DNA from 3 places in the Streptomyces sp. NPDC005202 genome. Region 3 is predicted to be linked to each of the others. Evidence: riboswitches for the same ligand, from Rfam matches in the RefSeq annotation. Region 3 holds a riboswitch; each other region holds the start of a gene.
What was found. A riboswitch is a leader RNA that binds a small molecule or an ion and turns the genes downstream of it on or off. The one in region 3 is predicted to bind thiamine pyrophosphate.
Positions count from the first base shown of each region.

Region 1: linked by a shared signal. The riboswitch ahead of ABZV31_RS36790 (cytosine permease) and the one ahead of thiO (glycine oxidase ThiO) in region 3 are both predicted to bind thiamine pyrophosphate.
Region 2: linked by a shared signal. The riboswitch ahead of ABZV31_RS16170 (thiamine ABC transporter substrate-binding protein) and the one ahead of thiO (glycine oxidase ThiO) in region 3 are both predicted to bind thiamine pyrophosphate.

Region 1 covers NZ_JBEXHW010000058.1:15,294-19,544, forward strand. The annotation lists partial or broken gene ABZV31_RS36770 (DUF2182 domain-containing protein) at 1-212, opposite strand, end outside; partial or broken gene ABZV31_RS36775 (HAD-IC family P-type ATPase) at 457-1,149, opposite strand; gene ABZV31_RS36780 (hypothetical protein) at 1,228-1,407, shown strand; partial or broken gene ABZV31_RS36785 (endonuclease) at 1,493-1,905, shown strand; TPP riboswitch at 2,097-2,191, shown strand; gene ABZV31_RS36790 (cytosine permease) at 2,183-3,577, shown strand; gene thiD (bifunctional hydroxymethylpyrimidine kinase/phosphomethylpyrimidine kinase) at 3,574-4,251, shown strand, end outside.
Region 2 covers NZ_JBEXHW010000009.1:16,652-20,902, reverse strand. The annotation lists gene rlmN (23S rRNA (adenine(2503)-C(2))-methyltransferase RlmN) at 569-1,675, shown strand; TPP riboswitch at 1,697-1,803, shown strand; gene ABZV31_RS16170 (thiamine ABC transporter substrate-binding protein) at 1,897-2,979, shown strand; gene ABZV31_RS16165 (iron ABC transporter permease) at 3,036-4,251, shown strand, end outside.
Region 3 covers NZ_JBEXHW010000001.1:606,247-610,497, reverse strand. The annotation lists gene ABZV31_RS02885 (Rv2175c family DNA-binding protein) at 1-87, opposite strand, end outside; gene ABZV31_RS02880 (FAD-dependent oxidoreductase) at 153-1,382, opposite strand; partial or broken gene ABZV31_RS02875 (hypothetical protein) at 1,415-1,788, opposite strand; TPP riboswitch at 1,842-1,953, shown strand; gene thiO (glycine oxidase ThiO) at 1,951-3,117, shown strand; gene thiS (sulfur carrier protein ThiS) at 3,114-3,314, shown strand; gene ABZV31_RS02860 (thiazole synthase) at 3,318-4,112, shown strand; gene pknB (Stk1 family PASTA domain-containing Ser/Thr kinase) at 4,209-4,251, shown strand, end outside.

The sequences.
Region 1 (4,251 bases), on a different contig from region 3:
ACCATCATGGTCACCCACAACAGCAGGAAGAGCGGCAGAGCCAGACCCATCGTTCCCGGCTCCACGCCCATGTCACGGGACTGGGCGACGGTGAGCACCCATGCCAGCGCCGCGAGCACAGCCATCAGGATCCATGCAACGGCCAGATCACGCCGCGGCAGGGGGATTCCGGGCTGTGTCGGCGCGGGGGCGGCGATGCGGACGTGCAGCATGGCACTCCTCCCAGGGGCCCGCCCTGCGATTACCACCAGGCACTTCACCCCTGGGGTCCCGGCAGTGTCGACTGCGCCTGCCCACGGGGAGTGACAAGTCGGCCGGACTCCTCCAGCAGATCACAGAGTGGGTGCTGCAAAACCGCGTCGTCGTGTCCTCGGCGGCCTGGACGGTGTGCCCACCGTACTGTGCGCGCCCACAACCCCCTCGGTTGGAGCAGGGAGGGCCTGGCCGCGGAACTCGTCAGCGGTTCAAGGGCTGGAAGCGGCGCAGCCGCAAGCTGTTCGAGAGCACGAAGACCGAGAAGAACGCCATCGCGCCGCCGGCGATCATCGGGTTGAGCAAGCCGAGCGCGGCCAGCGGCAGCGCGGCGACGTTGTAGGCGAACGCCCAGAACAGGTTGGCCTTGATCGTAGGAAGGGTGCGGCGCGCCAGCCGGATCGCATCCGCCGCCGCCCGCAGGTCACCCCGTACGAGGGTGAGGTCGCAGGCGGCGATCGCCGCGTCGGTGCCGGTGCCCATCGCAAGTCCCAGGTCGGCCTGGGCGAGGGCGGCCGCGTCGTTGACGCCGTCGCCGACCATCGCCACCACCTGGCCCTGCTGCTGGAGGCGTTCGACCTCGGCGGCCCTGTCCTCCGGGTGGACTTCGGCGATGACCTGGTCGATGCCGACCTCGGCCGCCACCGCGTGGGCCGCCGCCGTGTTGTCGCCGGTCAGCAGCACCGGGGTGGGCCCGAGCCGCTTGAGGTCGGCCACCGCCTCGGCGCTGGTCGCCTTGACGGTGTCGGCGACGACCAGTGCGCCACGTACCTCTCCGTCCCAGGCGGCGAAGACCACCGTGCGGCCCTCGGCCTCGACCTCCTTCTGTGCGCGGCCGAGCTCGTCGGGCAGCACCTGGCCCTGTTCCTCCAGCCACGCGGCCCGGCCCGCCTCCACGCCCTCGGCGCGGCCGGCAGCCTCCCCTCCAAGGCCGAGGTTCGAAGGCTCGTGACGGTCACACGGGGAGCCAGGACGGTGTCATCCCAGGACGGTGTCATCTGCGGGTGGCATGTCGACACGGGAGAGAAGCTGCTGCAGGTCAGGCACGGACGCTCGGTGAACGCGGTGGCCTTCTATCCGGACGGCCGGTTCCTGGCGAGCGCCGGTGAGGACAAGCTGGTGCGCGGTACACAGATCCCCGAGGCCGACGAGTGACCAGCTCCCGCAGATGGAACGAGGCCCGTCCCGCAGACACGAAACCGCGGCAGTTCAACCCTGCACCGACGCCTTCGGCCTGCCGATCGCCCTCGCGACGGTGCGGGCGCTGCACGAGGCGGGCCTGCGCGATCCCCGGCGCACGGCCGGGGCCGACTGGCAGGAACGCGTTGATGCCCTGGCGCCGACTGGCAGGAACGCGTCGACGTCCTGGGGCCGACGGCTACCGGCGTTACGACGAACGGACGGCGACTCAGCTCGGCGACGGCGCGCAGTTGCTGATGGAGCATCGGGGTGGCGACCTGCGGCGCATGCGAAAGGAGGCCGACGGGGACGTCTCCGCCTGCGCCGGCTGCTGCAGGAGATACCGGGGACGGGTCCGGCCGGTGCGGACATCTTCCTGCGCGAGGGCAACGGGTCCGGCCGGAGGTGGCGCCCTACCTGGACGCCAAGGCCCTGTCCGGGGCGGAGCGGCTCGGGCTGCCGAAGGACCCGGACGACCGGGTGACGCGCACGGCGCCGTCCGGCCGGCAGCTCGCCGGATTCCACGGGCGCTCCGGTGACGAGGTCGACAAGACCGGCTTCATCCACACCAAGCGCTGACGCACCACGGCGCCAGGGGAAGGGCCGCTGCCCGATGGCGGCCCTTCCGTATGGCACATCCCCAGGCTCGCGTTAGTCTTGCCGCTGTACCGGACACGGGGTGCCCCACCTGCGGGCTGAGATCACACCCGTTGAACCTGAACCAGTTCGTACTGGCGGAGGGATGTCTTTCATGCCCTTGGCGCATGTTTCCGGCGGGCTGCCCGCCGACGGCCGGCGAGACGTCTTCGACGGACGGATGCCCAGCGCTCCCGGCGACCTCAGGGTCGAGGGGCACGGCATCGAACCGGTCCCCGAGAGCAATCGTTACGGCGGCGCGGGCCGGCTGTTCACCGTCTGGTTCGCCCCGAATCTGACCATGACCGGAGTGTTCACCGGGACCATCGGCATCACGCTCGGCCTCAACTTCACCACCGCGCTCGCCGCCGTCGTCCTGGGCACGGTGCTCGGCGCGGTGCCCACCGCCTACCTCGGCACCTGGGGCAGCCGCACCGGCGCCGGTCAGCTCCCGCTGGCCCGGCTCGCGTTCGGGCGTGCAGTGGCGCTGCCCGGTGTGCTGCAGTGGCTGTCGTCGGTCGCCTGGGACGCGCTGATCGGACTGTTCGGCGGGGACGCGCTGGCGCGGCTGTGCGGCTGGCCGTTCTGGCTGGGTGTCCTGGTCGTGATGCTGGGGCAGGGTGCCCTCGGGGTTCTCGGGTACGAGGCAATCCACCGGCTCCAGACCGTTATGACCTTCGTGCTCGCGGCCGCCTTCGCACTGATCGCCGTGCGGATGACGGCCGGCGTCCACATCGCCGCGACGGGCAGCGCGCACGGCGCCGACCGGGCGGGCGCCTTCGTACTGACCAGCACCATCGCACTCAGCCTGGCCCTGTCCTGGGCCCCGTACGCCAGCGACTTCAGCCGCTATCTGCCGCGCGCCACCTCCCGCTCCCGGATGTTCTGGTGCACGCTGCTCGGACTCGTGGTGTCCTTCCTGGCCGTACAGGTCCTCGGTCTGTGGGGTGCGTCGGTGCTCACCGACCAGACGGCCGCCGGGGTGGACAAGCTGCTGGGCGGGGGCACGGCGGGCGCCTTCGGGCTGCTGGCGGTGGCTCTGGCGGCGCTGTGCAGCAACGCCATGAACGACTACAGCGGCTCCCTGGCGCTGCAGACCGTCGGGGTGCGCGTGCCGCGCCCGGCGGCAGCCGCCCTCGCCGCGGTGCTCGGCTTCCCGCTGGTCCTGTGGATGCACGCGGCCGACACCACCGCCCGCTTCCAGAACGTGCTGCTGTTCGTGGGCTACTGGATCCCCGGGTTCGTGGCGATCGTGATCGTCGACTGGCTGGTGCGTCGCGGTTCCGTGACCGATCTCGCCGCCGCGACGGCCCGGCCCCGGTCGGTATGGCCCCCGCTCCTGGCGTTCACGGGTGCCTTCGCCGCGGCGGTGCCGTTCATGGACACGGGCCTGTACGTGGGCCCGGTCGCCCACGCGCTGCACGGCGCTGACGTGTCGTACTACGTGGCGTTCCTGGTGGCCCTCGCCGTGTACGCGCCGCTGCGCGTCCGAGAGGAGGGACGCGCATGACCGCGCCGCCCCGTGTCCTGACGGTCGCCGGGTCCGACTCCGGCGGCGGCGCCGGCATCCAGGCCGACCTGAAGACGATGCTGGCGCTCGGCGCTCACGGGATGAGCGTGGTCACGGCTGTCACGGCGCAGAACTCCGTCGGCGTGCAGGGCGCCTGGGAGCTGCCCGTGGAGGCGGTGCGGGCCCAGTACCGCAGCGTCGTCGACGACATCGGCGTCCAGGCGGTGAAGACGGGCATGCTCGCCTCGCCGGCGCTGGTCGAGACGGTGGCCGACCTGCTCGCGGACGTGGCGGCCCCGGTCGTCGTGGACCCGGTGAGCGTCTCCAAACACGGGGACAGGCTGCTCGCTGACGACGCGCTGGACGCCGTACGCACCCGGCTGCTGCCGCGCGCGACGGTGACCACGCCGAACCTGGACGAGGTCGCGGAGCTGACCGGCATGCGGGTGACCGACGAGCCGGGCATGCGCCGCGCGGCCGCGCGGCTGCTGTCGTACGGGCCCCGGTGGGTGCTGGTGAAGGGCGGACATCTGCCCGGCGAGGCCGTGGACCTGCTGACCGACGGCCGCGAGGAGCACTGGCTGCGCGCTCCGCGCCACGACAACCGCCACACCCACGGGACGGGCTGCACCCTCGCCTCGGCCGTCGCGGTCGGGCTCGCACAGGGCCTCGCG
Region 2 (4,251 bases), on a different contig from region 3:
CGCCCCATCATCCCGAAGGTCCCGTTCTTCCCGGGGCCGGAGACAAGCCCGGGGTTCCGCCCGATCATCCCGAAGGTCCCGTTCCTCCCGGGGCCGGAGACAAGCCCGGGGTTCCGCCCGATCATCCCAGACCTGGGCGGAGACGGCAGCATGGGTGGCGGAGGCGGAGGCGGCGGCGGTGGAGGCGGCCCCGTGTAACGGGTGGAGACGGCAGCGTGGACTCGGTAACCTGACCGCCGCGCGATGACCGGGGGCGCTCCAGGCCCCCGGTCCTTAGACCCCAAACCCTTCGTCCGGAGGAAGACCGCAGACGAGATCCTCGAACGCCTCGCCCGCCAGCTGAACCGAATTGACGACTCAGGACGCTAGGGTCCGTCTTCAAACGGATCTTGGCCCAGGATGGCGGCGCGTCGGCGCCCTTGTCCTGTCGCTTGTCGCTTGAGCCCCGGCCGGGCCGTCTGTGGGCCGTCCGAGGGTGGCCAAAGACGACCGACGACGACAGTCAACGACCACCGTGCGAGCCTTCGGGCGCAGGTCACAGGAATTGATCTGCGACACTGAAAAGACCATGCCCAAGCCCGGAGAACTCACTTTCGTCGCCCCGCGCGGAGCCAAGAAGCCGCCGCGGCACCTTGCCGATCTCACGCCTGCCGAGCGTAAGGAGGCCGTCGCCGCGATCGGCGAGAAGCCGTTTCGTGCCAAGCAGCTTTCGCAGCACTACTTCGCGCGGTACGCGCACGACCCGGAGCAGTGGACCGACATTCCCGCCGGTTCGCGCGCCAGGCTGCAGGAGGCGCTGCTTCCGGAGCTGATGACGGTCGTCCGGCACCTGTCGACCGACCAGGGCACCACGCGCAAGACGCTGTGGCGGCTGTTCGACGGGACGCTCGTCGAGTCCGTGCTCATGCGGTACCCGGACCGGGTGACCATGTGCATCAGCTCGCAGGCGGGCTGCGGCATGAACTGCCCGTTCTGCGCCACCGGGCAGGCGGGTCTGGACCGCAACCTGTCCACCGCGGAGATCGTGCACCAGATCGTGGACGGGATGCGGGCGCTCAGGGACGGCGAGGTCCCCGGCGGTCCCGCGCGGCTGTCCAACATCGTCTTCATGGGCATGGGCGAGCCCCTCGCCAACTACAAGCGCGTCGTCGGCGCGATCCGGGCCCTGACAGACCCCGCGCCGGACGGACTCGGGCTGTCGCAGCGCGGCATCACGGTGTCGACGGTAGGACTGGTCCCGGCGATCCACCGGTTCGCCGACGAGGGTTTCAAGTGCCGGCTCGCGATCTCGCTGCACGCACCCGACGACGAGCTGCGCGACACCCTCGTCCCCGTCAACACGCGGTGGAAGGTGCGCGAGGTCCTCGACGCCGGGTTCGAGTACGTAGAGAAGTCCGGGCGTCGGCTGTCCATCGAGTACGCGCTGATCCGGGACATCAACGACCAGGCGTGGCGCGGTGACCGGCTCGGACGGTTGCTCAAGGGCAAGCCGGTGCACGTCAATCTGATCCCGCTCAACCCGACGCCGGGGTCGAAGTGGACCGCCTCGCGGCCTGCGGACGAGAAGGCGTTCGTCGAGGCCATCGCGGCCCATGGGGTGCCCGTCACCGTCCGGGACACCCGGGGTCAGGAGATCGACGGGGCATGTGGTCAGCTGGCGGCCACCGAGCGGTAATCTGAGGCCGTCCACATCTTCATATTCCGACAGGGGAGCGCCACAGCGCTGAGAGTGCGGCAACCGGCCGCAGACCCTCTGAACCTCGCCCAGGTCATTCTGGGTAGGGAGATCGGTCGTTACTCGAGCTGTTGCGCCCTGCCCGGGAGTCGGCGGAGAACCCCTCCGAAGGCCCCGGGCAGGGCCGCGTCTCTTCCTGGTCACCCCCAGGAGGAAATCCAGTGCACACCAAGACCTTCGTGGCCGTGGCGGTCGGGCTCGGCCTCGTCACGCTGTCCGCCTGCGGATCGTCGTCCGGCTCCGGCGCCGGCAGCGGCGGCGGCTCCAGGACCGTGACGCTCGTCAGCCACGACTCGTGGGCCGTCTCGAAGAGCGTCATCAAGGACTTCGAGAAGCAGTCGGGCTACACGGTCAAGGTCCTCAAGGACGGCGATGCCGGACAGGCCGTCAACAAGGCCATCCTCACCAAGGACAACCCGCAGGGCGACGTCTTCTTCGGCGTCGACAACACGCTGCTGTCGCGGGCCCTCGACAACGGGCTGTTCCAGCCGTACGAGGCCAAGGGGCTCGACAAGGTCGGCGCCGCCTATCAGCTCGACAAGGGCAAGCACCGGGTCACGCCGATCGACTACGGCGACATCTGCGTCAACTACGACAAGGCGTACTTCAGCAAGCATGGGCTGACCCCGCCGCAGTCCTTCGACGACCTGGTCAAGCCGCAGTACAAGGACCTTTTCGTCACCGAGAACGCCGCCACCTCCTCGCCCGGCCTCGGCTTCCTGCTCGGCACCGCCGCCCAGTACGGGGACAACGGCTGGCAGGACTACTGGAAGAAGCTCAAGGCCAACGGCGTGAAGGTCGTCGACGGCTGGGAGCAGGCCTACAACGAGGAGTTCTCCGGGTCCGCCGGTGGCAAGAAGGCCAAGGGCGACCGGCCGCTCGTCGTGTCGTACGCCTCCTCGCTGCCCGCCGAGGTCGTCTTCGCCGACCCGAAGCCGAAGACCGCCCCCACGGGGGTCGCGGCCGGCACCTGCTTCCGGCAGATCGAGTTCGCCGGACTGCTGAGCAACGCGAAGAACACCAAGGGCGGCAAGGCGTTCATCGACTTCCTGATCTCCAAGGAGTTCCAGGAGGACATGCCGCTCAACATGTTCGTCTACCCAGTGGTCGAGGGGGCGAAGGTGCCCGCCGAGTTCACCCAGTACGGTCCGGCGGCCAAGGACCCCCAGAGCATGGCTCCCGGCAAGATCGCCGCCAACCGTGACCAGTGGGTCAAGTCGTGGACCTCACTCGTACTGAAGTAGTCCCCCGCAAGGGCTGGACGAGGAGCCGAACGGGGAACGCGGCGCGGCTCGGGCTCATGGCCGTGCCCGTCGCGTTCTTCGCGGTGTTCTTCGCCTACCCCGTGGCCGCGATCGTCGAGCGCGGCCTGAAGGTCGGCGGGGCCTGGCAGTTCGGGCGGCTCGCGGATGTGCTCGGGCAGTCCGACATCCGGCACGTGCTGTGGTTCACCACCTGGCAGGCGCTCGCCTCCACCGCGCTCACGCTGCTGGTCGCGCTGCCCGGCGCGTACGTCTTCGCCCGCCTCGACTTTCCGGGCCGCCAGGTCCTGCGGGCCGTCGTCACCGTCCCGTTCGTGCTGCCCACGGTCGTCGTCGGCACCGCGTTCCTCGCGCTCGTCGGGCGCGGCGGACTCCTCGACGAGCTGTGGGGCGTACGGCTGGACACCACCGTGTGGGCGATCCTGCTGGCGCACGTCTTCTTCAACTACGCGGTCGTCGTGCGGACCGTCGGCGGGCTGTGGGCGCAGCTCGACCCGCGGCAGGAGGAGGCCGCGCGGGTGCTCGGCGCGTCGCCGCTGACGGCCTGGCGGAACGTCACGCTGCCGGCCCTGGCCCCGGCGGTCGCCGCCGCCGCGCTCATGGTCTTCCTCTTCACCTTCACCTCCTTCGGCGTGGTGCAGATCCTCGGCGGCCCGACCTTCTCGACCCTCGAAGTGGAGATCTACCGGCAGACGTCCGAGATCTTCGACCTGTCCACGGCCGCGGTGCTGACGATCGTCCAGTTCCTGGCGGTGGGGGTGATCCTCGCCGTGCACGCCTGGACCGTGCGGCGGCGGGAGACCGCTCTCAAGCTGGTGGACGCGTCCGTGACCGCGCGGCGGCCGCGCGGCGCGGGACAGTGGACGCTGCTGGCGGGCGTCCTCGCCACCGTCGTCGTCCTGCTCCTGCTGCCGCTCGCCGTGCTGGTGCAGCGGTCACTGGACGCGCCAGGGTTCGGCTACTACCGGGCGCTGACGAACGCGGACGGCGGGACCTTCCTGGTGGCGCCGATCGACGCCGTCGGTACGTCCCTGTCGTACGCCGTCGCCGCCACCGCCGTCGCCGTGGCGATCGGCGGTCTCGCCGCCGCCGCGCTCACCCGGCGGGACGCGGGCCGGATCGTGCGCGGCTTCGACGCGCTGCTGATGCTGCCGCTCGGGGTCTCCGCGGTGACCGTCGGCTTCGGGTTCCTGATCGCGCTGGACAAGCCGCCGTTCGACCTGCGCAGCTCCTGGATCCTCGTGCCGCTCGCGC
Region 3 (4,251 bases):
CACCTCGACGCCGAGCTTCTCGGCGATGTCGGGGAGGGTGAGCCAGGCAGGGACGAGAGCATCGATCTTGGCGTCAATCTCGGTCACGGGAACAAGCCTGCCATCCCGCACTGACAGTCGGAAGTCAGGCCGGTCCGTCGAGGGACGCCGAACTACGCTGTCGCCGCCTTCAGCGGCCTAGCCGGGTCCGCCAGCAGCTCCGGATCCATCGGCGTGCCCGCCTCGATCAGGCGCCTGCCCTGCGCCAGGTCGCGCGGCCGGCCCACCGCCAGCAGGGCGACCAGGCGGCTCTCGCGGAGCCAGCACACCGTCCACGCCGGTCCGGAGGGGTCGCCGCGCCAGACGGTGGTGTCGGCGGAGGCGTGGTGGCCGACGTACTGCACGAAGCGGCCGAACTGCTCGGACCAGAAGTACGGGACCGGGTCGTAGACCGCGGGGACCTGGCCGATGATGTCGGCCGCGACGGTGCGCGGCCCCTGGAGCGCGTTGTCCCAGTGGTGGACCAGCAGGCGCTCGCCATATCTTCCCGAAGGGAAGGAGGCGCAGTCACCGACCGCGTAGACGTCCGGCACGTTGGTGCGCAGGTGGTCGTCGGCCACGACCTCGCCGTGCCGGCCCAGTGCGATGCCGGAGCCGGCGAGCCAGGCCGTGGCGGGGCGCGCGCCGATGCCGACCACGACAGCGCCCGCGGACAGCCGCGAGCCGTCGTCGAGCACCACGGCGCCCGGCTCGACGCGCTCCACGCGCGCGTGGGTGCGCAGCTCGGCGCCGCTGTCGGCGTACCACGCGGCCATCGGGGCGGCCACCTCGGCGGGCAGCGCCCCAGCGAGCGGGCGGTCCGCGGCCTCCACGACCGTCACGGCGCAGCCCGCCTCGCGCGCGGCCGTGGCGAACTCGGCGCCGATCCAGCCCGCGCCGACGACCACGATGTCGTGCTGCCGGGCGAGCACCGGCCGCAGCCGTTCGGCGTCGTCGAGGGTGCGCAGCAGGTGCACGCCGGGGACGCCCTCGGTGCCCGGCAGCCGGATCGGTTCGGCGCCGGTGGCGAGGACGAGGACGTCGTACGGGACCGGCCCCTCGGCGGTGTCCAGCTCGTGCGCGTCGGGGCGCACGCCGAGCACCTCGCGGCCCAGCTGCAGTTCGACGCCGAGCGCCTCGAAGTCGATGTCGAAGGCGGCGCCCTCGGCCTTGCCGAGCAGGACGGCCTTGGACAGCGGCGGCCGGTCGTAGGGCTGGTGGGGTTCGGCGCCGATCAGTGTGACGGTGCCGGTGAAGCCCTGCTCGCGCAGGGCGACCGCGGTCTGCACGCCGGCCATGCCCGCGCCGACGACGACCACGCGCCGCGGCTGTGACGTGCCCTGTTCCTGCGTCTGCTCGCTCACCTGATCACCATAGACAACTGACAAATGGTCAGTCAGGGGGCGTGCTGGGTGACCTGCTGCACTACGGGCTCGGTCACCTGTTCCACCACGCTCGTCCCGCTGCCCGGCTGCGACTCCCACCGCCAGGTCTCCTCCAACCGCACCCGGCCGTCGGGAAGTTCGACCACCGTCGATTCGCAGTGCCCGCAGGACGTCGTCCCGTCGTGCTCAGCTGCACGTTCCGGAAGTCCAGACGGTCGCCTTCCCGCGTGCCCACCAGACAGCCGCGTACGATGTCGCCGCCCGCGTACTCGGCCCAGATCTCCCCGTCCTTCTCGTGGTACGTGAACCGGGTGCGCCCACCCACCTGACCTGGGGCCTGGTCGGCGACGGGAGCGAGGACGAGGCCGTCCAGCGAGCGCGTCATGACGAAAGGCTCCCTTACAGAGGCGCAGAAGCAAGAGCTAGGGTGGCCACCGTACAAGCACTCGCGGGAGCCCGGACGCACCGGGCTGAGAGGGAGGCTGGCGGCCTCCGACCGTACGAACCTGATCCGGGTCATGCCGGCGAAGGGAGGGGCTGGACGCCCATGTCGTCTCCACGTACGTCAGACGTCCTCGTCATCGGGGGCGGGATCATCGGGCTCGTGACGGCCTGGCGCGCGGCCCAGCGCGGGTTCGCCACGGCCGTGGTGGACCCCGAGCCGGGCGGCGGGGCCGCACAGGTGGCGGCCGGGATGCTCGCCGCCGTCACCGAACTGCACTACGGCGAGCAGACCCTGCTCGGGCTGAACCTGGCCTCGGCCCGCCGCTACCCGGACTTCGCGGCCGAGCTGACCGAGCTGACCGGCCACGACCTCGGCTACCGCCGGTGCGGCACGCTCGCCGTCGCGCTGGACGCCGACGACCGCGCCCACCTGCGGGATCTGCACGCGCTGCAGCGCCAGTCGGGCCTGGACTCCGAGTGGCTGTCCGGGCGGGACTGCCGGCGTCTGGAGCCGATGCTCGCGCCGGGCGTGCGCGGCGGGCTCCGGGCGGACGGCGACCACCAGATCGACCCGCGGCGGCTCGCCCATGCCCTGGTGGCCGCGTGCGAGCGGGCAGGGGTGGTGTTCCACCGCGCATGGGCCGAGCGCCTCACCGTGCTGCGGGACCGGGCCGCGGGCTGCGTCCTGCGCGACGGCACCGCGCTGGGCGCGGGCCAGGTGGTGCTCGCGGCCGGCAGCCTCAGCGGGCAGCTGGCGGGCGTGCCGGACGAGGTCTCGCCCCCGGTGCGGCCGGTGAAGGGGCAGGTGGTGCGGCTGACCGTGCCGAAGCGGTGCGCGCCGTTCCTGAGCCGGACCGTGCGGGCCGTGGTGCGCGGCAGCCACGTCTACCTGGTGCCGCGGCTCAGCGGCGAGCTGGTCGTCGGCGCGACCAGCGAGGAGCTGGGCTGGGACACGACGGTGACGGCGGGCGGCGTGTACGAGCTGCTGCGCGACGCGCACGAGCTGGTGCCCGGGATCACCGAGCTGCCGCTGACGGAGACCAGGGCCGGGCTGCGCCCCGGCTCCCCCGACAACGCGCCGCTGCTCGGCCCGACCGAGCTGGACGGGCTGCTGCTGGCCACAGGGCACTACCGCAACGGGGTACTGCTGACGCCGGTCACCGGTGACGCGATGGCGCACGCCCTGACCACCGGCGAGCTCCCGGACTACGCCCGCCCCTTCACCCCCAGGCGTTTTTGTGCCGCAGCACTCACGGAGCACTCCGCATGAACATCTCGGTCAACGGGGAGCCGCGCACGATCGCGCCCGGCACGGCTCTCGACACCGTCGTGAAGACCCTCACCGCGGCGCCCTCCGGGGTGGCCGCCGCCCTCAACGAAACCGTCGTCCCGCGCGCGCAGTGGTCGTCCACGGCCCTGGCCGAGGGGGACCGCGTCGAAGTGCTGACCGCCGTCCAAGGAGGCTGACCCATGGCCGACGATCCCTTTGTCCTCGGTGGTACGTCCTTCACGTCCCGGCTGATCATGGGGACGGGAGGTGCGCCCAGCCTCGATGTGCTGGAGCGGGCCCTGGTGGCCTCCGGCACGGAGCTCACCACGGTCGCGATGCGGCGGGTGAACCCTTCCGTGCACGGGTCGGTGCTGTCGGTGCTGGACAGGCTCGGCATCCGGGTGCTGCCGAACACCGCGGGGTGCTTCACCGCGGGTGAGGCGGTGCTGACCGCCCGCCTGGCGCGGGAGGCGCTGGGCACCGATCTGATCAAGCTGGAGGTCATCGCCGACGAGCGCACGCTGCTGCCGGATCCGATCGAGCTGCTGGACGCGGCGGAGACGCTGGTCGACGACGGGTTCACGGTGCTGCCGTATACGAACGACGACCCGGTGCTGGCGCGGAAGCTTCAGGACGTCGGCTGCGCCGCGATCATGCCGCTGGGGTCGCCGATCGGGTCCGGGCTCGGGATCCGGAACCCGCACAACTTCCAGCTGATCGTCGAGCACGCGCGTGTGCCGGTGATTCTGGACGCCGGGGCCGGTACGGCGTCGGACGTGGCGTTGGCCATGGAGCTGGGGTGTGCGGGAGTGATGCTCGCGTCGGCGGTGACGCGGGCGCAGGAGCCGGTGGTGATGGCCGAGGCGATGAAGCACGCGGTGGAGGCGGGGCGGCTGGCCCGGCTGGCGGGGCGGATTCCGCGCCGTCACTTTGCCGAGGCGTCCTCTCCCACGGAAGGCCTGGCACGACTGGATCCCGAGCGCCCAGCTTTCTGACCGCACAGCGACGCCCGCGTCACAGGTCGGCTGCAGTCCCGCCCCGGTATCGGCCGAAAGGGCGTCGTGTCCGTGGCGGCTCGTACACTCACCTGCGTGGATACGACCCTTCAGGACCCTCTCGTCGGGCAGGTGCTCG